2 regions of the Enterococcus sp. DIV0210g genome follow, and region 2 is predicted to be linked to the other one. Evidence: predicted binding sites of a transcription regulator. Region 2 holds the regulator's gene; the other holds the start of a gene.

Region 1 (11,789 bases), 760 kb from region 2:
GCAAGCTCGACTGGCTGCCCTGCACGCTCGATCAATTCATCTTGTCCAAATTGCGGGATTTTTTCTTGCGGTTGTCCGCCAGAGATTTGCAATGGTGTCCAAATTGGTCCAGGTGCGACTGTATTGACCCGAATACCTTTTGGCGCTAATTGTGCAGCTAGTCCCTTGCTGAAACCTGTGATTGCTGCTTTTGTCGCTGCATAATCCAATAAATGCGCACTTGGTTCGGCACTTTGGATCGATGTGGTAGTCACAATGGCGCTTCCTTCATCCAAATAATCCAACGCTTCTTGGACTGTCCAATACATAGAAATGATATTTGTAGTAAAGGTATCTTGAATTTGTTTTGTCGATAATTCTTTGATGTCTGCTACAGACTGCTGCATCCCTGCATTCAGAACTAAAATATCCAATCCGCCTAAAGCAGAAGCTGCATCATGGACAGCTTTCCGCGCAAATGATTCGTCTTTCAAATCACCCGGGATCAAAACAGCTTTTTGCCCTGCTTCTTCGATCCATTTTTTTACATCCTGCGCATCCTCTTCTTCGACTGGCAGATAAACGATTGCTACATCTGCACCTTCGCGAGCATACGCAATCGCAGCAGCACGTCCGATCCCTGAATCTCCGCCAGTCACTAATGCTTTTCTTCCTTCAAGCTTTCCTGAACCTACATAACTTTCTTCTCCGCAATCTGGTACAGGTGTCATGTTCTTTTGTAAAGCAGGAGCTTCTTGAAATTGCTTTTCAAATTCCTGATGATAATATTTTGTCAATGGATTCTGTTTTTTGCTCATTCTGTGACCTCCTCTTTCTTTATATAAAAAGGGTACGCTGAATCAGAAAAGATTGCAAAAAAACCGCTTGGATCACCAAGCGGCTTCAGATAAATTATTTTTCTTCTCTGTTTTCTAAAGAAGCACCAACAAATGCTTTGATCAATTTTTGCGGACGATTTGGACGTGAAATCAATTCTGGATGGAATTGGCAGCCCACGAAGAATTTGTTTTCTGGGATCTCTACGATTTCTACTAGACGATTGTCTGGGGATACACCAGAGAATACTAATCCTTTTTCTTCAAACATTTCACGGTATTTGTTATTGAATTCATAACGGTGACGGTGACGTTCTTGGACCACATTTGCGCCATCATAGGCAGCAGCTGTTTTTGTTCCTTTTTTCAGTTTGCATGGGTAAAGACCTAAACGTAATGTTCCGCCTAGATTTTCAATATTTTCTTGGTCTGCCATCAAATCGATGATGTTGTTTACTGCATCAGGGTTTGTTTCAGCAGATGCTGCATCTTCTAAACCAGCGACATTGCGGGCAAACTCGACACAAGCCATTTGCATACCTAGACAAATACCTAAGAATGGTACATCATTTTCACGAGCGTAACGGATTGCTTCGATTTTTCCTTCAACACCACGATCGCCGAAACCACCAGGAACCAAGATACCGTCTGCATCTTTTAGTCTTTCTTCGACGTTTTCTTTTGTTAATTCATGTGCTTTGATCCAGTCAAGCTCGATGTCTGAGTCATAAGCAAATCCTGAATGTTTCAATGCTTCAACAACTGAAATATATGCGTCAGGCAATTCTACATATTTTCCGACTAAAGCAATACGAACTTTTTTCTTCAAGTTCAAGACGCGTTCTTCTAATTGGCGCCATTCAGTCATATCTGCTGCAGGTGTATCTAATTTCAAGTGATCACAAACGATTTGGTCCATTCCTTGTGACTGTAACAATAATGGGATAGAGTACAATGTGTCTACGTCTGGTGATTCGATTACGGCTTCTGGTTCCACGTCACAGAATTGAGCCAACTTATTTTTTGTTCCTTGAGAAACTGGTTGTTCTGTACGAACGACTAAGATGTTTGGCTGGATACCTAATCCGCGAAGTTCTTTCACACTATGTTGTGTTGGTTTTGTTTTCATTTCGCCTGCTGCTTTTAGGTATGGGATCAACGTTGTGTGAACATACATTACGTTATCCGCACCAACATCTGCTTTCATTTGACGCAATGCTTCTAAAAACGGCAATGATTCGATATCGCCGACAGTTCCGCCGACTTCAGTAATGATGATATCTGAATCTGTCAATTTTGCTGCGCGCATGATTTTTTCTTTGATTTCGTTCGTGATATGCGGGATAACTTGGACAGTTGCTCCAAGATATTCGCCTTTACGTTCTTTACGCAGAACTTCCGAATAGATTTTTCCTGTCGTAACATTGGAGTATTTGTTCAAATTGATGTCGATGAAACGCTCATAGTGTCCCAGATCCAAATCTGTTTCCGCGCCGTCATCTGTTACGAAAACCTCTCCATGTTGATATGGACTCATTGTTCCTGGGTCCACGTTGATATATGGATCAAATTTTTGGATAGTGACTTTCAAGCCACGATTTTTTAACAAACGGCCAAGTGAAGCTGCTACGATTCCTTTACCAATCGATGAAACTACGCCGCCAGTTACAAAAATGTATTTTGTCATAAATTCAAAAACTCCTTCTTGTTTTATCTTCAGGAAAAGTCTCAGAAAATAAAATAAAGCTCCCTATCCATACGAATAGGGAGCTGAGATTCCTGTAAACTTTAACCCTTCTAAAAGGGTGCCCAAGCAGTATAATACAAGTTAAATCTTTGAAAGTCAAGCCCTAATTCTTTATTGATTTTCAAGAACGGTTTCTTGAAAGGATAACAAAAACCTCTCAACCGCAAGCATCAACGCACCACGGTCGAGAGGTTTATTTTGAAAAACAGCCTTTTGCTTTGAAGGGTCCTGTTAAGAAATCAGTATAATTCTAAGTACTGTTCTCTTTCCCATTCAGAAACTGTTTGGCGGAAAGCTGCCCATTCCAAACGTTTTGCTTCGACAAAGTTTGAGAAGATATGGTTGCCCAATGCTTCGATCATCACTTCGTCTTTGCGCAATTCTTTGATTGCATTGTGGATCGTTGATGGAAGATCTTTGATTTGCGCTTCTTCCCGTTCTTCTTCATTCATCACATAGATGTTTCTGTCGACAGCTGGTGGTGGTGTCAATTTGTTGCGTACGCCGTCTAACCCAGCTTGTAAAAGAACAGCCATTGCTAAATATGGATTTGCAGACGGATCAACTGAACGCAATTCCAAACGTGTAGAGATGCCGCGAGATTCCGGTACACGGACAAGCGGTGAACGGTTGTGTCCGCTCCAAGCCACATATACTGGCGCTTCATAACCAGGCACTAGACGTTTGTATGAGTTGACGGTTGGATTACATACAGCAGTATAGGCTCTTGCATGTTTCAACAATCCGCCTAAGAAATGATAGGCTGTTTGGCTCAATTCCAATTCACCGTCTTTATCATAGAAGACATTTCCTTCTTCGTTGAACAATGACATGTTGCAGTGCATACCAGAACCATTGATTCCATATAAAGGTTTTGGCATAAATGTTGCGTGCAGACCATGTTTGCGTGCAATTGTTTTTACGACTAATTTAAAAGTTTGGATATTGTCGCAAGCATCTACGACATCTGCATATTTAAAGTCGATTTCGTGTTGTCCTGGCGCTACTTCATGGTGAGAAGCTTCTACTTCAAAACCTAAGCTCTCTAATTCCAAAACGATATCTCTGCGGCAGTTTTCACCCAAATCAGTAGGTGCAAAATCAAAGTAGCCGCCTTTATCGTTCAAATTCGTTGTGATCCCGCCGTCTTCATCTAATTTAAATAAGAAAAATTCAGGCTCTGGTCCTAAGTTGAAAGAGGTAAATCCTAAGTCGCGCATATCTTTCAATGCTCGTTTTAAGTTCCCGCGCGGATCGCCGGCAAATGGTGTGCCGTCTGGGTTATAAATATCGCAAATCAAGCGCGCTACTTTTCCATGGTCGCTTTCCCATGGAAAAATCATCCAAGTAGAAAGATCTGGATACAAGTACATATCACTTTCTTCGATTCTTACAAAACCTTCAATAGAAGAACCGTCAAACATCATTTTGTTGTCTAATACTTTGTCGATCTGGCTGACAGGTACTTCAACGTTTTTGATTGTTCCTAGAATATCCGTAAACATCAGACGCAAAAAGCGTACGTTTTCCTCTTCGATAATTCGTTTGATCTCATCGCCAGTGATTTGTTTCTTTACCATGGTATCCCTCTTTCTTGTATTATGTTTATTCAGTCAAAATATTGTCGTTGAAGACCCTGTGACTGATAATGCCCTGTTTGGTTCAATCCGCCCTGCGCAAGCATCTCATCGCGAAAAATCTGCCGTACGTCGTTGTCTGTCAGCGGCTTCTTACTTTTCGCTTCTTGCTGTTCTGCGCGAGCCATTTCGTATACATGTTTGATTCCAGCCATATTCAAACCATCCGAAAGATAATCTTTGATTTCGAGTAATGTGTCTATATCATTCAGAGAATACATCCGCCGATTGCCTTCGCTGCGTTCGGGATGGACAAGTTCTTGTTCTTCGTAATACCGAATTTGGCGTGCCGAGAGGTCTGTCAATTTCATAACTGTACCAATCGGAAAGACTGACATCGAGCGTCGTAATTCCTTTTCTCTCATCAGATACCACCTTTCCTCTCTTTGACTTGGCTAAAGTGTACCAATGTTAATTTTGATTGTCAACCGCATATGTCAGGTTTTCTAACATGGAATAACGATTTTTTTATAAAATAAACTTCTATTTATCAAAAACAGCGGTATACCAATGTTTTTTACAGCTAAAAATAAAAATATTTTTTAGAAAAAATTTCAATTCCTTCATTTATAAAAAAAACAGATACCTCTCCAATGAAAGGAATCTGTCTTTAGTACTTTATCTATTTTTATTCGACAAAAGGTTCTTCACCTAATGCTTGTTGCGCCGCCAAATTCAACATGCTCCATTGACGGTCAAATCCTGGTTGGAAAAAGAAGTCCGCTTCTGCCAGCTGTTCTAACGTCAGTTTGTTTTGGATCGCTAGAGCTAGTACATTTCCTTGCCCTGTCACATCATACGTAGACAATACTGCTCCGCCTAACAGCTGATGAGTCATTGGATCTGAGAACAATTGGATGGAAACTTTCGGATTGCCTTGTTCTTCTGGTACATATTTTGGACGCAATGTATCTTCGTAATAAGAAACACGGACGTCAACACCTGCTTTTTCTGCAGTAAAACTATTCAGTCCGCTGGCAGCAAAATGGTAATCAAACACACTTAGCGCAGAAGAACCGACGACTCCGCCAAACGGTTTATTTGGTACATCTTCAAATAAGTGCTGCACAACATAACGCGCTTCTCGACGTGCCACAGTTGCTAAAGCAATCGGCATTTTTTTGCGTGCTGGAATAGAATAAGCTAGTGTTGCATCTCCTACTGCGTAAACATCAGGAAGATTCGTCTGCAAATATTCATTGGTTTGGATCCAGCCGCGTTCATCTAAGTCGACGATACCTTTGAGCCATTCTGTATTTGCCTTCACACCAGCAGCTTGGATCACTAAATCTGCTGAGATTTCTTTTTCGCTTGTTTTGACTGCTTCTACTTTTCCCTCACCAGTAAAAGCTTCGATTTTCACATTTGTTAAAACTTCGACGCCTTTTTCATTGAGATGTTTTTCTAAGATATCAGTCATTTCTGCATCTAGATACGTGCCTAGAGGTCGATCGATCACATCAAGCAAAACAACATCTTTTCCAGCATTTCGACTGGCTTCTGCTGCTTCGATCCCAATGTAGCCTGCGCCTATAACAGCGATTTTTTTAATCGCTGGATCATTTAATTTTTCTTTGATTTTCGTTGCCCAGTTGTAGCCGCGCATCAAGTAGACATTTTCCAAATCTGTCCCAGGTACTGGCAGATTGTTTGGTTTTACACCAGAGCTTAAAATCAATTTATCGTAAGAATACTCTTTTGTTTCATTATCCGAAGTATTCGCAACTGTGACTGTTTTGTTATCGGCATTGATTGTTTTTACTTCATGATTATTTAGAATATGAACATTGGATTGCGGAAAGTTTTCTGGTCTGAAATTTCGTACATCATTTACATCTGTGACTTTATCTTCTAGGTAAAGCTCCATCCCGCATGACATAAAGGAAACATAATCTCCTGCTTCAAACAGTGTGATATCTACGTTTTCGCCATATCGTGTCAAGAGTTCTAAAATTGATTGGTGTCCTCCATGAGATGCACCGACGATCACAACTTTGATTTTTTCCATTGATAAAACCTCCTAAGTCATTTGTTTAAAATAATTCTAAACAATTTAAACTTAACATTCTGCTGGTTTTGAATCAAAAGATACCTCTTCGATCAAGCAAAATTTAAATATCACACTATTTTTTGCAGATTAATGTTCTTCTTTTTCAGCACTATTCAATCGTTCTTCTTGGGCAAATCCTTTGACGATATAACTTTCTCTTTCTTCATCGAATTCTTGACTCAAAAGAAGTGTTTTTCTTTTGAGTTCGCTTAACTTCTGGCCATCGCTGCTGGGAACTTCTAAAGTATAAGGTGTCATGATTTCCATCAGCTGATATTTTACCGCCTGCAGCAAATCTTTTTTCCCTGTCTTGCTTTTAGCAGAAATCAGTACATTTGGAAATAAAGTCGGCGTAAAGGAAGCTGGATCGATCAAATCTGCTTTATTATAAACAGATAATACTGGAATATTTTCCATCGATAATTCTGCCATCAGGTCCAATACAGTTTTTTCCTGCTGGATGCGGTCAGGTGAACTGGCATCGATCACATGCAAAAGCAGATCCATATTTTGGCTTTCTTCCAGCGTGGAATGAAAAGCATTCACTAATTGCGTCGGCAAATCCTGGATAAATCCTACTGTGTCGGTGATCGTCATCTCAAAACCTTCATCTAAACGCCATTTTTTCGTCAATGGATCTAAGGTAGCAAAAAGCTGGTTTTCTGAATACGTATCAGCCTGTGTCAAAAGATTCAAGATCGTTGATTTCCCTGCATTGGTATAACCAATCAATCCGACTTGAAAGACCGCACTTGATTTTCTTTTTTGGCGGCTTCGTTCGCGATGTGCTTCAATCGTCTTCAATTCTTTTTTTACTGCAAGGATTTTGTTGCGGATGTGCCGGCGGTCTGTTTCAAGCTTTGTTTCCCCTGGCCCTCTTGTACCGATCCCTCCGCCAAGACGAGACAACGATTTTCCTTGTCCAGCTAAACGCGGCAGCAAATAGTTTAATTGGGCTAATTCTACTTGCAGTTTTCCTTCCTTCGAACGAGCACGCATAGCAAAAATATCCAGGATCAGCTGCACTCTATCAATGACAGGCAGACCGATTGCTTCACCAATCAGCTGACTTTGACGCGGACTTAATTCATGGTTGAAGATCACGATATCCGCTTCATTTGCTTCTGCCTGCTGCGCTAATTCGGCTAATTTCCCTTTACCAACAAGTGTCTGACGATCGACTTGCGGACGTTTTTGTGTCAATGTATAGACGACTTCACCTGAGGCAGTCTGCGTCAAATTTTTCAATTCTTCCATTGATTCTTCAAAATTCGCATAATTATTTTCGGTTTCTACGCCGACAAGGACCGCTTTTTCTTTTTTCTCCATTATTTTTCTGCCTCCATCCATTGTTGGACTAATTCTTCGATCTGCTTTTGTTCTTCTGGATGCTGGATCAAATCGAACCATTGGACAGACATCCGATTTCGAAACCAAGTCAGCTGCCTTTTTGCGTAGCGGCGAGAATTTTGTTTGATAGTCTCAACCACTTCAGGTAAAGTTTCTCTTCCTTCAAAATAAGGAAAGAATTCTTTATATCCGATTCCTTGTGCACCTTGGGCTTCTTTTAACGAGTAAACAAATTCAGCTTCTGCTTCCAGCCCGTTATCCAGCATCATGTCCACACGCTGATTGATTCTTTGATACAGCAGCTCCCTCTCTGTATCCAGCCCAATCATCAAATAGTCATAAAGCTTAGCTGGCTGTTCTTTTGGCGCAGTGATGCTTTCGCCCGTGCGTTCAAAGACTTCCAATGCACGAATGACTTTCCGCTGGTTGTTCCAGTGGATTTTTTCAGCTGCGGCAGGATCTGTTTGGTTTAATTTTTCCCACAGCGCTTCTTTTCCGTATTGCGTGGCAAACTGCTCATATTTTTCTCGGATCATCGCTGATTCTTCTTCATTTTCTTCGCCGCCTAAACGAAAATCATAAAGTAAGGATTGGATATATAATCCGGTTCCTCCAGCGACGATTGGCAAATGCCCTCGTGCGGTTATCTCTTCGATCAGCTGGCGCCCCATGTTTTGAAAATCAGCCGCAGAATACATGCCATCTGGTTCAACGATATCAATCAGATGATGAGTGATTCCCTGCATTTCTTCCTTGGTAACTTTCGCTGTACCGATGTCTAATTTTTTATAGACTTGCAGAGAATCCCCGCTGATAACTTCGCCATTGAATTTTTTCGCAAGCTCAATACTTAATGCAGTTTTCCCGACAGCAGTCGGTCCTGCGATCACTAATACTTTTTTCATCATTTACCTACTTTTTATAGATTGCCGAATACGTAATGCTTTTTCGGGGTAATCTGTGATAACTCCATTGATAGCCCAGCCTAAGACTTCTTTGAGAAGCGCCTCATCATCCACTGTCCATACGCGAAGGGCTTTAGAAAAATCTTTTGCTGCATCTGGATTATCTAAGACCCATTGATAGTGCGGATGTAATCCTTCAATATAAGAAAGTTCTTGAGCAATTGCTGGTTTTTTCTTTGAGTCGCGCATCAAAAGATCAAGCTGGATACCTGGTTCAAGTTCAGCCATTTTCTCTAAAGATGCTTGGTTAAAACTGCAATAACTGTGCTGAAAAGGCCAATCTCTGCTGGCAGCTAATTCTGCTACTTTTTCTTCGATTTGCGGATACTGGAATTTATCGGTTTTCAATTCGATCATAACCATACCGCGGTAATTTTTCTGAAGGAACAAATCAAATGTTTCTTTCAGTGTCGGTACTCTTGCCGAAGAGTTTTTGTCAAACCAGCTGCCAGCATTCAGCTGCTTGATTTCCGCTAATGTTTTTTCGCGGATCAATCCTTTGCCGTTAGTCGTTCGGTCAACTTCTTCATCATGCATGACGATCAATTCCTGATCCTTGCTTAAATGGACGTCCAGTTCCACTGCATCCGCTCCAACTCTTACGGCTTCCGCAAAAGCGGGCAATGTATTTTCCGGGTGCGTCCCGCTGCTTCCTCGGTGTGCGTAGATTTGTATCATTTTCCCCACTCCAGTCTTGTTTATTGTACCACAGCATAAGCTGAAAAAACATTTGCAAGAACGCTGGCTTTTCTCGTTTCAGCTTGCTTTTCCACCTAAAAAAATCCAGCGGTCTTAAACTTTCCTAATAGTGAAAACTCCGCAAAACCATCGTGATGTTTTGCGGAGTTTTCTGTATACGTACATTTAATACCAGACACTATCTTTAGTAAAAAAACCGACTGGCTGTTTCGTGATTTTTTTCAATTGTGCTTTTTTCTCATTTGTCATTTCCGTCAGATTATCCGTAAAGTTCTCCAAGATCACTCGACCACCTTTATAAGCATAGCCGCCGATTTTCATCGTTTCATCTGGTGACAGGATCACTTTTCGATGAGCGATTGCCTTGAATAATTCATCTAAGATATGGTTTGGCAAATAAAAATTGTTTTGTGTGGCGAATGATTGCAGATACGCAAAATCATCGATTGTGATGTAACAATCATCAAACGCATCAAAACTCACGTACTCTTCCATCAATGTTGTACGTTTTTGCAAGATCTGATTGATTTTTTTGTTCAATTGATTCAATGTTTCGATTTCTTTGACTTTTAGTTCTAGTTCGCGCCGCCGTTGTTCTTTTTTTTCAAAATAACGCATTTGGATCATAAAGCCGATATATACGAGCAATGCTCCGACCAAAACTCCAGTAAGTCCTATGATGCCGACCATCAATATTGGTTCCTCCTCTATACTTTCTTCTCATTTATCATAACATAAACTCTAAATTCACGACCATTTTGCGAGAGTTTTTTATTTGACCTTTTCTGACCAAAAATGTATACTTCTTTTTAGGTATTGAACTGACTTTATGTTAAACTATTTCTGAAAGATATTTAAGGAGGAAATTTACTATGAACTTAATTCCTACAGTTATTGAACAATCATCTCGCGGCGAAAGAGCCTATGATATTTACTCACGCTTATTGAAAGACCGCATCATCATGTTAAGCGGTCAAGTAACAGATGATTTAGCAAATTCTATCATTGCACAGTTGTTATTTTTAGACGCACAGGATTCTGAAAAAGATATTTATCTTTACATCAATTCACCTGGCGGATCTGTAACAGCTGGTATGGCGATTTACGATACAATGAACTTCGTCAAAGCGGATGTACAAACAATCGTTATGGGTATGGCTGCATCAATGGGAAGCTTCTTATTGACTGCAGGTGCAAAAGGCAAACGTTTTGCTTTGCCAAATGCTGAAATCATGATCCATCAACCTCTTGGCGGTGCACAAGGTCAAGCAACTGAAATCGAAATCGCTGCACGCCACATCTTGCAAACACGCGACCGTTTGAATAAAATCTTAGCGGAACGTACAGGCCAACCGCTTGAAGTCATCGAAAAAGACACAGACCGTGACAACTTCATGACTGCTGAACAAGCAAAAGCGTATGGTTTGATCGATGAAGTAATGGAAAACAGTTCTTCATTGAACTAAAAACTGCATCCTCTGCTATAAAACAACAGAGCCGACGATCTTTCTTGATCGTCGGCTCTGTTTTAGTTTTCATTTGGATAAGGTTGAAATTCACCGGCTAGATATTTTTCGCCCAATTCAACATAATGGGTTGCATTTTGCCGATTTTTTTCGATTTCTTCTTCAGTCAAGGGACGGATGACTTTGGCTGGACGACCAAAAGCTAAGACGTTTGGCGGAATCACTTTTCCTTCCGTCACGAGCGATCCTGCACCAATCAAACTGTTTTCACCAATCACTGCATGGTTCAAAATCGTAGAACTCATGCCGATCAATGCGCCATTTTCGATCTTGCAACCATGGATCATACATTGATGGCCGACTGTTACGTTTTCGCCAATCGTTACAGGTGCATCATGGTCAACATGGATCACTGTTCCATCTTGGATATTCGTTCTGCTTCCGATCGAGACCCAGTTGCTGTCACCTCTTACTACTGCTTGGAACCAAATCGTTACATCTTTTGCTAAAGTCACATCTCCAACGACTGTGGCATTTGGTGCAATAAAGAGTTTGTCCATTTTTTCCCCTCCAAAAAACAGCTTATTCTGCTGCTTCTGCAAATTGGCTGTTATACAATTTTTCATAAAAACCGCCTTTTGCCAGCAAACTTTCATGTGTTCCTTTTTCAATGATTTGTCCTTGGTCCATCACCAAGATCAAATCAGCATCGCGAATCGTTGACAATCGATGCGCGATCACAAAACTTGTTCTGCCTTTCATGACACGATCCATAGCTTTTTGGATCAATGCTTCTAAACGAGTATCGACAGAACTCGTTGCTTCATCTAAAATCAGGATTTTCGGATCAGAGATGATTGCACGGGCAATCGTCAACAGCTGTTTTTGACCTAAGGAAACATTGTCGCCTTCAGAATTGATCATCATCTCATAGCCATTTGGCATCGTTCGGATAAAGTGATCGACATTTGCTGTTTTTGCAGCATCCACGATTTCGTAATCTGTCGCATCCAATTTACCAAAGCGGATATTTTCAGCAATCGTTCCTTCGTAAAGCCAA
Region 2 (11,789 bases):
TTACGGCGTGGGGGTTCAAGTCCCTTCACCCGCATAAATATGATTATTGTGAATAGGCCGGCTTAGCTCAGTTGGTAGAGCATCTGATTTGTAATCAGAGGGTCGAGGGTTCAAATCCTTTAGCCGGCATTTTGCTATGCGGAAATAGCTCAGTGGTAGAGCACCACCTTGCCAAGGTGGGGGTCGCGGGTTCGAACCCCGTTTTCCGCTTTGCCAAAACCACTAAACGCCGGGGTGGCGGAACTGGCAGACGCACAGGACTTAAAATCCTGCGGTGAGTGATCACCGTACCGGTTCGATTCCGGTCCTCGGCATTTGTAATATGCGCCCATAGCTCAACTGGATAGAGTGTTTGACTACGGATCAAAAGGTTAGGGGTTCGACTCCTCTTGGGCGCGTAGTCTTTTTATATTTTCGGGAAGTAGCTCAGCTTGGTAGAGCACTTGGTTTGGGACCAAGGGGTCGCAGGTTCGAATCCTGTCTTCCCGATTTTTTTTATTTTTAATTGCTTTTTACAGTATTTCGGATTATACTATCTTTAACAATTGAATATGCGCCCATAGCTCAACTGGATAGAGTGTTTGACTACGGATCAAAAGGTTAGGGGTTCGACTCCTCTTGGGCGCGTAGATACGGAATTTTCATTCCGTATCTTTTTTTGTCTTTAATTTAAAAATATTTTTAACAAAAAGCTTTCTCCTTTCATTCTCTTATTAATTTCGCTATAATTAAGGTCAATATTAGTCAAAGGAATGAATGTGATGGCACATCAAAATACTTCAGATTTAATCGAGTCATACATCAAGAAATTTTTAGAAAAAAATGAAATGATAGAGATTCAGAGAATTGAAATGGCTAATCTTTTTAATTGTGTACCTTCGCAAATCAATTACGTTATCAATACCAGATTTACGATTCAACGCGGTTATTTAGTCGAAAGCAAACGCGGAGGCGGCGGTTATATACGAATTGCAAAAGTCCAAATTTCGGATAAACGGCAAATGTTGGATCAAATCAATCATTTATTTGATAAAACGATCAATGAAAAAGATGCATTCGCAATTGTTCAAAAATTATACGAAGATCAAATTATTACGAAAAAAGAAGGGAATCTAATGCTGAGCGCAGTAGCTAAAAGTACATTGAACTTTGGCGAATACGAGAACTATATTCGTGCTCAGATTTTAAGAGCTTTTCTTGAACGTTTAAGTTATGAAGATGGGAAGTGAATCATAAATGGATGTATTATTTACGCAAAAAGCACAGATCGTGTTAGAACTTGCACAACAAGAAGCAAAAATATTCAAGCACCAATCTGTTAGTTCAGAACATTTATTACTAGCATTAGTATTAGAACCAGATGGGATAGCTGGAAAGACACTTCGCGAAATGGATATTGATGATATGGATATCCGCGAAGAAATCGAACATCTTATTGGTTATGGAGAGGTACAATCTTATACAAGAGGTGCATATCTCCCTTATTCTCCAAGAACCAAACAGATTTTTGCTTTGGCTAGCAGCGATGCACAAAAAATGGAAGCAAAGAAAATCGGTACAGAACATATATTGCTTAGCTTACTGAAAGATGAAAGTATCATGGCTAACCGAATCCTATTAAACCTAGGTGTCAGCTTGCCTAAACTTCGCCAATCCTTAAAGAAAAAAATGGGGTTGAACGAAGATGTACGCAACGGGATGAACCGCCGTCGTACACCGCAAAGTAAAAAATCAGTGAAAGGAACACCAACACTTGATTCACTTGCCAGAGATTTGACAAAATCAGCAAGAGAAAATCAATTGGATCCAGTAGTAGGACGCACAAATGAAGTCAAAAGACTGATTCAGATCCTTAGCCGACGAACAAAAAACAACCCTGTTTTAGTAGGCGAGCCTGGTGTTGGTAAAACAGCTATCGCAGAAGGTCTTGCTCAAAAAATCGTTGATGGCGAAGTACCTGATACGATGAAAGACAAACGCTTGATGATGCTGGATATGGGCTCATTAGTTGCTGGAACAAAATACCGCGGTGAATTTGAAGACCGCATGAAAAAAGTAATCGACGAAATCTATCAAGACGGCCAAATCATCTTGTTTATTGATGAATTGCATACACTGATCGGTGCTGGCGGAGCAGAAGGAGCAATCGATGCTTCAAATATTATCAAACCAGCATTAGCACGTGGAGAATTGCAGACGATTGGCGCAACAACACTTGATGAGTACCAAAAATACATCGAAAAAGACGCTGCTTTGGAAAGACGTTTTGCGCGTATCCAAGTAGATGAACCAACGGCAGATGAGACGGAAGAAATCTTAAAAGGTCTGCGTTCACGTTACGAGGAACACCATGACGTAGAAATAACAGATGAAGCAGTTAAAGCAGCCGTGCAATTGTCTGTTCGTTATATCAATTCTAGACAACTACCTGATAAAGCCATAGATCTGATTGATGAAGCTGCTGCAAAAGTACGCTTAGATCGGACGACTGAATTAACAGAAATCGATAAATTAAAAAAACAAGTCTCAGACCTAATTGATCAAAAAGAACAAGCAATTCGCCGTCAAGATTTTGAAACAGCGGCTGAATTACGCCAAAAAGAAAAGAGTGTCTATCAGAAACTAGAAAAATCAATGATGGCAGAAGCTGAAAAGAATACTGGCTATTCTGACAAAGTAACAGAAGAAGACATTGCTGCTGTGGTATCACAATGGACAGGCGTACCATTGCGCCAATTAGAGAAAAAAGAAAGCGAACGTTTGCTGGAATTAGAATCGATTCTCCACAAACGTGTCGTTGGGCAAAACGAAGCGGTCCAAGCTGTCTCAAGAGCGATCCGCAGAGCCCGCAGCGGATTGAAAGATCCAGAACGCCCAATCGGTTCATTCATGTTCTTAGGGCCAACAGGAGTCGGGAAAACAGAGTTAGCAAAAGCATTGGCAGAAGCAATGTTTGGCAGTGAAAATGCATTGATCCGTGTCGATATGTCAGAATTCATGGAAAAATACAGCACAAGCCGCTTGATTGGCTCACCTCCAGGATATGTCGGTTACGATGAAGGCGGACAATTAACCGAAAAAATCCGTCAAAAACCTTATTCTGTGGTCTTGCTTGATGAAGTTGAAAAAGCTCATCCAGATGTTTTCAATCTATTACTTCAAGTCTTCGATGATGGACATTTGACTGATTCAAAAGGTCGAAAAGTTGATTTTAGAAATACCATCATCATCATGACTTCAAATATTGGCGCAACACAAATTCGAGAAGAAAAAAATGTCGGATTTAATGTCCAAGACATAACAAAAGACCATAAAGTAATGCAAAAACGTATCTTGGAAGAGCTGAAAAAAGCATTCCGTCCAGAATTCCTAAACCGAATCGATGAAACGGTCGTATTCCGTTCACTAGAAAAAGATGAAATCCATGAAATCGTCCAAATCATGAGCAGAACAATCGTCAAACGTTTAGCAGAACAAGGTGTGAAAATCAAAATCACTCAAGCTGCAATCGATGTGATCGGAAAAGTCGGTTTTGATCCAGAATATGGTGCAAGACCAATCCGCCGAGCATTGCAAAAAGAAGTAGAAGATCGTCTAAGCGAAGCATTATTAAGCGGACAAATCCATCTTGGCGATCATGTAACGATTGGCGGTTCAAAAGGTAAAATCACTTTAAATGTACGAAAGCCCAAACCTAAACAAAAAAATCTAGTCCCTCAAGCATAATAAAAGATTATACAGACTGGAACTTGTCATTCATTGACAAGTCCCAGTCTTTTTTTATTAAAAATAACAAATATTTTTTCAAAATAGAAAAATCGGTATTTTGAACATCAGATAAATTTGTTTTGTTTGATATAAGATAGCCGCTCTCTTTTAAAAAAATCCCCTCTTTGAAACTTTCAAAAATCCGACTTTAAATAAAAGTTCTATTGGAAAGTTCTGACAGCTATGCTACTATTATGACGTTGCAGAAGGAGGTAAACATGATAGAAATCATTACGACTATCGAGTCCCTGGCTCAAGCAGAAGAATTGCTGGAAGCAGGCGTAGATACTTTATATTTTGGCGAAGAGACATTTGGTCTAAGACTGCCTCATTCTTTTACACGAGAAGAGCAGCGCCAATTAGTAGAATTGATTCACAAACATGGTAAAAAAGCGAATATCGCTGTGAACGGGCTCATGCACCCGGAAAAAATGAAAAAAATCCCTGAATATCTTCGTTTCCTAAAAGAGATCAATGTGGATGTCATCACTGTCGGAGATACTGGGGTCATTTATACAATGAAAAAGAATGCTGACCTTCAAATACCTTATATATACGATGGTGAGACACTTGTGACTAGTTCACGTCAAATCAATTTTTGGGGCAAAAAAGGAGCAGTTGGCGCAGTATTAGCGAGAGAAGTGCCTTTTGAAGAAATGAAGAAAATGCAGGAAATGTTAGAGATCCCTGCAGAAGTACTCGTTTATGGGGCAACATGTATTCATCAATCTAAACGTCCGTTATTGCAAAACTATTATAACTTTACCAAACAAGATGAAGAAGTCAGCCGTGAACGTGGGCTTTTCATCTCAGAACCCAAAAAGGACGAAACACATTATTCTATTTATGAAGACACGCATGGTACGCATATTTTTGCGAATAACGATATCAATTTAAGTAATGAATTGCAGTTGCTATTTGACGAAAATTACCGTACGTGGAAATTGGATGGTATCTTTACTCCCGGTGATCGGTTTATTGCTGTCGCGAAAATTTTTGTAGAAGCTAAACAAAAAATCGAGTCAGGAACTTGGACACCAGAAGAACAAGAAGCCGCAACTCAAAGAATAAAAGAATTACACCCTGAAAATCGAGAATTAGATACAGGATTCTTTTACCTAGATCCTGAAGCAATCAAGTAAAGGAGTACAGGATGAATGATTACTGAAAAGAAAAAATTAAAACGTCCAGAAGTCCTAGCTCCAGCTGGAACACTGGAAAAATTGAAGACAGCGATCCATTATGGTGCGGACGCTGTTTATATCGGCGGGAATGCCTATGGTTTGCGAAGCCGTGCGGGAAACTTCTCCTATGAAGAAATGGCAGAAGGTGTGGCATTTGCCAAAGCACACAATGCAAAAGTCTATGTTGCCGCAAATATGGTCACACATGAGGGAAACCAAGAAGGAGCAGGGGAATTTTTCCGTAATTTGCGTGATGTTGGAATTTCAGCAGTGATTGTTTCTGACCCAGCATTGATCGAGATTTGTGCAACAGAAGCGCCTGGTTTGCCTATCCATTTATCGACACAAGCATCAGCAACAAACTACGAAACATTGGAATTTTGGAAAGAAGAAGGTTTAGAACGAGTTGTTTTAGCGCGTGAAGTTTCGATGGAAGAAGTAGCAGAAATCCGTAAAAACACAGATATCGAAATCGAAGCGTTTATCCATGGAGCGATGTGTATTTCTTATTCTGGACGCTGCACACTATCTAATCACATGTCTATGCGGGATGCTAACCGAGGCGGCTGTTCGCAATCTTGCCGCTGGAAATATGATCTATTCGATATGCCGTTTGGACAAGAACGCCGAAGCTTGACCAAATCAGGCGAAGTGGAAGAAGAATATTCGATGAGCGCAGTCGATATGGCAATGATCGAACACATTCCTGAATTGATTGAAAACGGAGTAGACAGCTTCAAGATCGAAGGAAGAATGAAGTCTATCCATTATGTCTCAACTGTGTCAAATGTATACAAAGCAGCCGTAGACAGCTATATGGAAGATCCTGAAAACTATGTCTGCAAACAAGAGTGGATCGATGAACTTTGGAAAGTAGCCCAACGCGAATTAGCGACAGGTTTTTACTATGATACACCTTCAGAAAATGAACAGCTTTTCGGTGCACGCCGCAAAATCCCTGTTTATAAATTTGTCGGAGAAGTTTTAGCCTATGACGAAAAAACACAAATAGCAACAATCCGTCAAAGAAATCTGTTTTCTGTAGGCGATTCGATTGAATTTTATGGACCAGGATTCAATCATTTCCATCAAACAGTAGAAGTGATGTATAACGAAGATGGCGAATCAATCGACCGTGCTCCAAATCCAATGATGGTATTGACGATGCCAGTTGCACAGCCAGTCAAACCAGGAGATATGATCCGTAAGTTGAAGGATTAAAAAGAGGTTGTGAGCAAAGCGTTATGACTTGAGCGTTAAGACTCTTTTGCCAGCTAAAATAGCTTTCCATATTTTAGCTGGCAAAAGCTTAATGCCGAAAGTTAGCTTTGTGAACACCGTTTATAAAAGAGGTTGTGAACGAGCTGTTCAGTTCAAATCAGTAAAGAAGAATCCACTAAAATAACTTTTCATGTTTTAGCGGATTTTGACTTAATGCCGAAAGTCAGCTTTGTGAATCCCTTTTGAATAGAGGTCATGAATGTATTAGATATAGAAAACGTTTTGAAATCCTCTTTCTAGACTTTTGGAAAATTTTGAGTTATTGTCTAGTTTCAGTGGAAAATTACTGAGAGATCAGGTTTTGCTGAAAAATACCAAACCATCAGAGCAACACATGAGCGACTCAGCTCGTTATGTAAAAAAAATGTACGTTTTAATAGCATTTACATATAAAATCTCTGATATCATTTACCCGTGAAACGAGGAGGAAAAAAATGGAAACTTATGATTATATAGTCGTTGGCGGAGGATCAGGAGGAATTGCTTCAGCCAACCGCGCAGGAATGCATGGCGCAAAAGTATTATTGGTCGAAGCAAAATATTTAGGTGGTACTTGTGTCAATGTTGGCTGCGTACCGAAAAAAGTGATGTGGCAAGCAAGTACGATCATCGAAACGATTGAAAGAGATGCAGCAAGCTATGGCATCAACGCAGAGATCAAGGATTTCGATTTTGCTGGTCTTGTTTCCAGACGTGAAAAATACATCGATTTTCTTCATGGAGCTTACGAACGTGGATTGAACAGCAATCGTGTCAAAGCGATCCAAGGTTATGCAACATTTGTTGACAGCCAAACAATCGAAGTAGAAGGCAAACAATATACTGCACCAAAAATTCTAATTGCAACTGGAGGTCGTCCAAGTAAAATGACGATTCCTGGCGGTGAATACGCAATAGATTCTGACGGTTTCTTCAAGATGACTGAATTGCCTAAACGTACGATCATCTTAGGGGCAGGCTATATCGCTGCTGAATTTTCAGGTGTTATCCATGGGTTAGGCGGAGAAGTGATGTGGGCTTATCGTAATGAACGTCCACTACGCACCTTTGATAAAATGTTGTCAGATAACTTGGTCGAGATGTATCAAGAAGCTGGTATCAAAACCTATGCACAGCATACCGCAAAAGAAATCAGAAAAAATGAAGACGGCAGCTATACAGTGGCGTTCGAAAATGGTGAAGAATTGACTGGAGACAGTGTTTTATTTGCCGGCGGAAGAATCGCAAATACAGAAAAATTGAATTTAGAAAACACTAATGTTGCTTTGGATGAACGCGGATTTATCAAAGTAGACAAATTCCAGAATACAACAGATCCGCACATTTTTGCTGTGGGAGATATCATTGGAAAACTCGATTTGACACCAGTTGCTATTGCTGCTGGCCGCCGATTATCTGAACGTCTATTCAATGGAAAAACAGAAGAACATTTGAACTATGATTTGGTTCCGACGGTTATTTTCACGCATCCGCCAATTGCTACAATCGGCATTACGGAAGAAGCAGCTTTGGAAAAATACGGCAAAGACCAAATCAAAGTCTATCGTTCACGTTTTACACCAATGTATTTTGCATTGAATGACTATCGTCAAAAATGTGAAATGAAATTGATCTGTTTAGGCGAAGAAGAAAAAATCATCGGCTTGCACGCAATTGGTGTAGGCGTTGATGAAATGCTGCAAGGATTCGCTGTAGCAATCAAAATGGGCGCAACTAAAAAAGACTTTGATAACACAGTAGCGATCCATCCAACTGGTGCAGAAGAGTTCGTAACGATGCGCTAAAAAATAAAAAAAGATGCCCTTCAGTTTTATGTTCATTGACTGAGGGCATTTTTTTGTCTTATTTCTTGTCTTTTACGTATGGAAAAGCATCTCTAGATTGTTCCAAAACGAGGTCGTTGGTATTTTAGAGATCTTTAAAATTTTGGTTGCTAATTTAGAAGTTTCGAGTTCAACATCTGTTAACACTAAGTCATAATCATTAAGCAGTCGATAATCAACTGTAAACACATTATCTGTATAGATATCTATACGGTCAAGACGAGGGAATTTTTTCAACAGCAATTGTTTATATAAAGAAGAAACTCTTTTTTCTTGATAAGAAAGAAGTAACACGGTATCGATTTTTGTTTTTGGAATGAGACGATTTAATAATGCAGGTGACAAAGTAATTAATTCGAGCAGCAGTTCTTCATAGAGAAGCTGTTTTTTCTTTATCGTATAAAAGCCGAACTTAACAATACTATTCTCGTAACTATGAAGTATATCTACATGATCTTTTAGAATCGTATCAAAAAATAATTCGATATAACACGTCTTGAAAAGCTGCAATTCTTTATAAAATGTTATAAAGAGTTGCAGTTGACTGATATGTTCAGGTGTAAGAGAGTCATGGATATCTAACAAAGCATAAAAGTAGTCTGTGAAAGCTTTTAAATGGTGCAAATCACTCTCTGAACAAGGAATATCATCTAGAAATAACAGCTGGATATTCGAACTTAATAGATTTGAAATCGTCTGTCTATTTACACAGAAATTATATTTCTTTTGTACAGTAGAACTGAAAACAGTGTTATTTTTGGCAATTTCATAAAAAAGCTCGATATTTTCAAAATTTGAAAGAGATTGAGAATCTGCTGTTAAATGGCCTTGTCCAATGCGTATGATAGATGTAAATAGATAGTAAATGCCAAAAATCCTTTTGTATGTAGTGATTTCTGTCGTTTTTTCTTTCTTTTTAAAATAACGATTTAAAAGAGTAGCAATCATCTCAAAACAGGGTAATTGTTTAGGTGTATAAAGTTCACGAAACATGCTGCAAAAAAATTGTCTTATGTATATTTCATCGCCAGTTATCTGAACATTTGGATCAAGACTGAGTGTAATCGGCAGCTGTTTATGCTGAAAGTAATGATTGATGCGAATGATGATTCTGCGGATACTAGCTTTACTAAGGTACAGCGCTTTAGATAAAGCAGTCAAAGTAGGCTGTTCCATGAAGATCATTTTCAGGACATTGATATGTGCCGACTCATTCAATATTTTTTTAATAATATCTTCCAGATTCAAGTGCGGAGGTAATTTCAAAATGGTTTGGCTATGTTTAGTAACAGTTATGTACGCAGGGGCATAGGAAAAGTTGAATGCTGAGATATCAGTCATCAGCGTTTTTTTGGAGACACCAATCTTATCTGCTAGCGAGTCGGCGTTCCAATGGTCCATACTAAGCAACAACGCTAATCTTATCTGCCGCTCGGAAGATTTTTCGAGGATGCTCATTTCATTTGTCATTTAGAGGGCGTTGATAGAAAGTTGTCTTTAATGAAACAAAACGCCCATTCACTTCCTTTCCTTTTTGTTTTTTAATATTCAAACTTTCTTATTTTTTATTTTCTCATTTTTAATAGGTAAATCACATATTTTGTATTGAGTATTAACAAAATTCAATTTTAATGATAACAAAAAAAGAGAGCAAAATAAGAAAATAACAGTGATTTTTAACAATTAAATAGTCGGAATATTTCAAATTCAAAATGTTGTGTTTAAAAATAACGATTTAGAGTGATTTAATAAACTTGAAATTAATATAATTAAGTTATTTAATTTATGCTTTTTTATTTGGATATATCTGCTTTAATTAAAAAATTGTTTATTTTTATGTTATTGGTAAAGATAATTCTATTTTTGGAAATAAAAGTTTCTGCTATATAAAATTACTGAAATTATTTTTATTTTAGTTATTATAAAATTTATTTTATTTGTTTGCATAAGTGTGTTTATTGCTATATTTAAAGATTTTTTGTTGAATTCGATGGATATGTTTTGACTTAGAAATGAAATTTCGTTATGTTTTTTATACAATGGCATATTATTATTTTTATTCGCCTTCTTTTTTGAAGGAAATGGACTATCAGATGATACTGTAATTAAATGAAGGTTATTTGCTAGTTCTTACATACTTTAAAAACTTGTATATACGTTATTATTTATGTTTTTTAAAAACCCTATAATTATAACATAGAAAACGCTTGTTTCTAAATCAATTTTTCCGAATAGAAAAAAAAGAGGAGGCTAAGGACTTACCTAAATAACTGTACGATAGATGAAAGGGTTGATTTAGAAAGGAGAACATATCATGATAGGATTTTTGGAAAAACAATTAGAAAGGCAAATCGCATTAGTGTGTTTGTTAAGCATGGATGTTTCAGATACGAATGATTTAGCGAAAGAGTTGGGGGTGACAGATAAAACGATAGTGACAGATATCGACAATTTCAATACAACTTGTTTTCCGGCGTATATAGAAATTGATCAATACAAAGGGGTGACATTGAAGATGCCCGGTCATTTGAATCTAGATGATATCTTCGTCAAGATTCTCAATATATCTGTGAACATTCGGATATTAAAGTGTGCATTTATTGAAGAACCGACTTTATCTGATATTGCCGCAAAACTATTTTTAAGCAAGACAAGCGTTCGGAGAAGTATTGCAAAAATAAATACGTACTTTGCCAAAGAAAAAAAAGACGTCAAAATCTCTATAGATACAAAGGTAACGATAACGGGGAATGAAATACAGGTCCGCAAACTTTTCTCAAGTATGTTCAGAGAAATATATAAGGAAAAAGATTTGCCGCATTTTGAGACTATTTATAAGATGTTGAAACGCTGTTTGAAAAAACAGGAAAATCCAAATTCTAGTGCGTCTAAGATGATCCACGCTGTCTATTACATCTTTACTTCGGTCATTCGTATCGGAAACAATCATCTTATTCCGGAAGAAAATCTAATCGATAAACCGCATGTCGTGCAATCGATCTTGAGTACGATCCAAGAAGATACCGTTTTTTGTACAACAATGGACCAAAAATATAAATTTGCAGTAAATCAAAAAAATGTTTCTAATATTTTGAGTTCGTATATCAGTTTATTATTTGCGAATCCTAAAGACATCGATAACTACACTTTTCAAAAAATAGGCCTTCTTATCAAACAGTTTTATTTTTTGCTTGATATTGAAGAACCTGCAACCGCTGAGAAGATTGTTTATTTTTCAAATTTTATCGATTTCTATAAAGAATTGACGATTTTCAGGATAAGCTATACAGATATTTTTTATAACAAAATTCTAAAAGAACGGCCGCGCATCTGGAAAGCCTATCAAAATGCACTGGTGATATCGAATCTGACGCATATTCGAAAAAATGACTTTCTATACAAAGAACTGTTGCTGGAACTAATGGTTTCCTCAAAAAGGCTGCTGTATCAAGTAGAGCCTAAATTGAAAGAAAAATCGATTTTAGTGTTAAGTTCCCAAGAAGCAGGGGTGTCACTGTTATATAAAAATCTAATTTTAAATAAATATCCTTTTTTCAAAACAATCGATATCTATAAAGAAGACATCTTCACTTTAGATTATTATTTGATCAATCAATATGATCTTGTGTTAACCGATCTTTCGCTCAATTCAAGTCGTGTCTCTTCCGAAATCCTAAAAATATCGAAGGTGCCAACACGTTCTTTTTGGAGCAATCTTGAAAAGCTGCTGTAT

What was found. The regulator CtsR, encoded in region 2, represses protease genes until heat stress. The targets are predictions, from matches to a motif close to TTGGTCAAAAAAGGTCAAANA.
Region 1: a site for CtsR is predicted at 10,036-10,056, ahead of clpP (ATP-dependent Clp endopeptidase proteolytic subunit ClpP). Genes of this name have one in related genera too.

Annotation. Positions count from the first base shown of each region.
Region 1 covers NZ_CP187903.1:726,159-737,947, reverse strand. The annotation lists gene IGI64_RS03625 (SDR family oxidoreductase) at 1-797, opposite strand, end outside; gene IGI64_RS03620 (CTP synthase) at 892-2,502, opposite strand; gene glnA (type I glutamate--ammonia ligase) at 2,802-4,142, opposite strand; gene IGI64_RS03610 (MerR family transcriptional regulator) at 4,172-4,564, opposite strand; gene IGI64_RS03605 (FAD-dependent oxidoreductase) at 4,828-6,207, opposite strand; gene hflX (GTPase HflX) at 6,337-7,578, opposite strand; gene miaA (tRNA (adenosine(37)-N6)-dimethylallyltransferase MiaA) at 7,578-8,504, opposite strand; gene IGI64_RS03590 (glycerophosphodiester phosphodiesterase family protein) at 8,508-9,242, opposite strand; gene IGI64_RS03585 (hypothetical protein) at 9,429-9,956, opposite strand; gene clpP (ATP-dependent Clp endopeptidase proteolytic subunit ClpP) at 10,136-10,729, shown strand; gene IGI64_RS03575 (gamma carbonic anhydrase family protein) at 10,792-11,289, opposite strand; gene efrB (multidrug efflux ABC transporter subunit EfrB) at 11,312-11,789, opposite strand, start outside.
Region 2 covers NZ_CP187903.1:2,565,687-2,577,475, reverse strand. The annotation lists tRNA gene IGI64_RS12290 (tRNA-Leu) at 1-34, shown strand, start outside; tRNA gene IGI64_RS12285 (tRNA-Thr) at 57-129, shown strand; tRNA gene IGI64_RS12280 (tRNA-Gly) at 139-210, shown strand; tRNA gene IGI64_RS12275 (tRNA-Leu) at 229-314, shown strand; tRNA gene IGI64_RS12270 (tRNA-Arg) at 325-398, shown strand; tRNA gene IGI64_RS12265 (tRNA-Pro) at 416-489, shown strand; tRNA gene IGI64_RS12260 (tRNA-Arg) at 554-627, shown strand; gene IGI64_RS12255 (CtsR family transcriptional regulator) at 762-1,229, shown strand; gene IGI64_RS12250 (ATP-dependent Clp protease ATP-binding subunit) at 1,237-3,726, shown strand; gene IGI64_RS12245 (peptidase U32 family protein) at 3,987-4,910, shown strand; gene IGI64_RS12240 (peptidase U32 family protein) at 4,926-6,173, shown strand; gene gor (glutathione-disulfide reductase) at 6,668-8,017, shown strand; gene IGI64_RS12230 (helix-turn-helix domain-containing protein) at 8,090-9,514, opposite strand; gene IGI64_RS12225 (helix-turn-helix domain-containing protein) at 10,371-11,789, shown strand, end outside.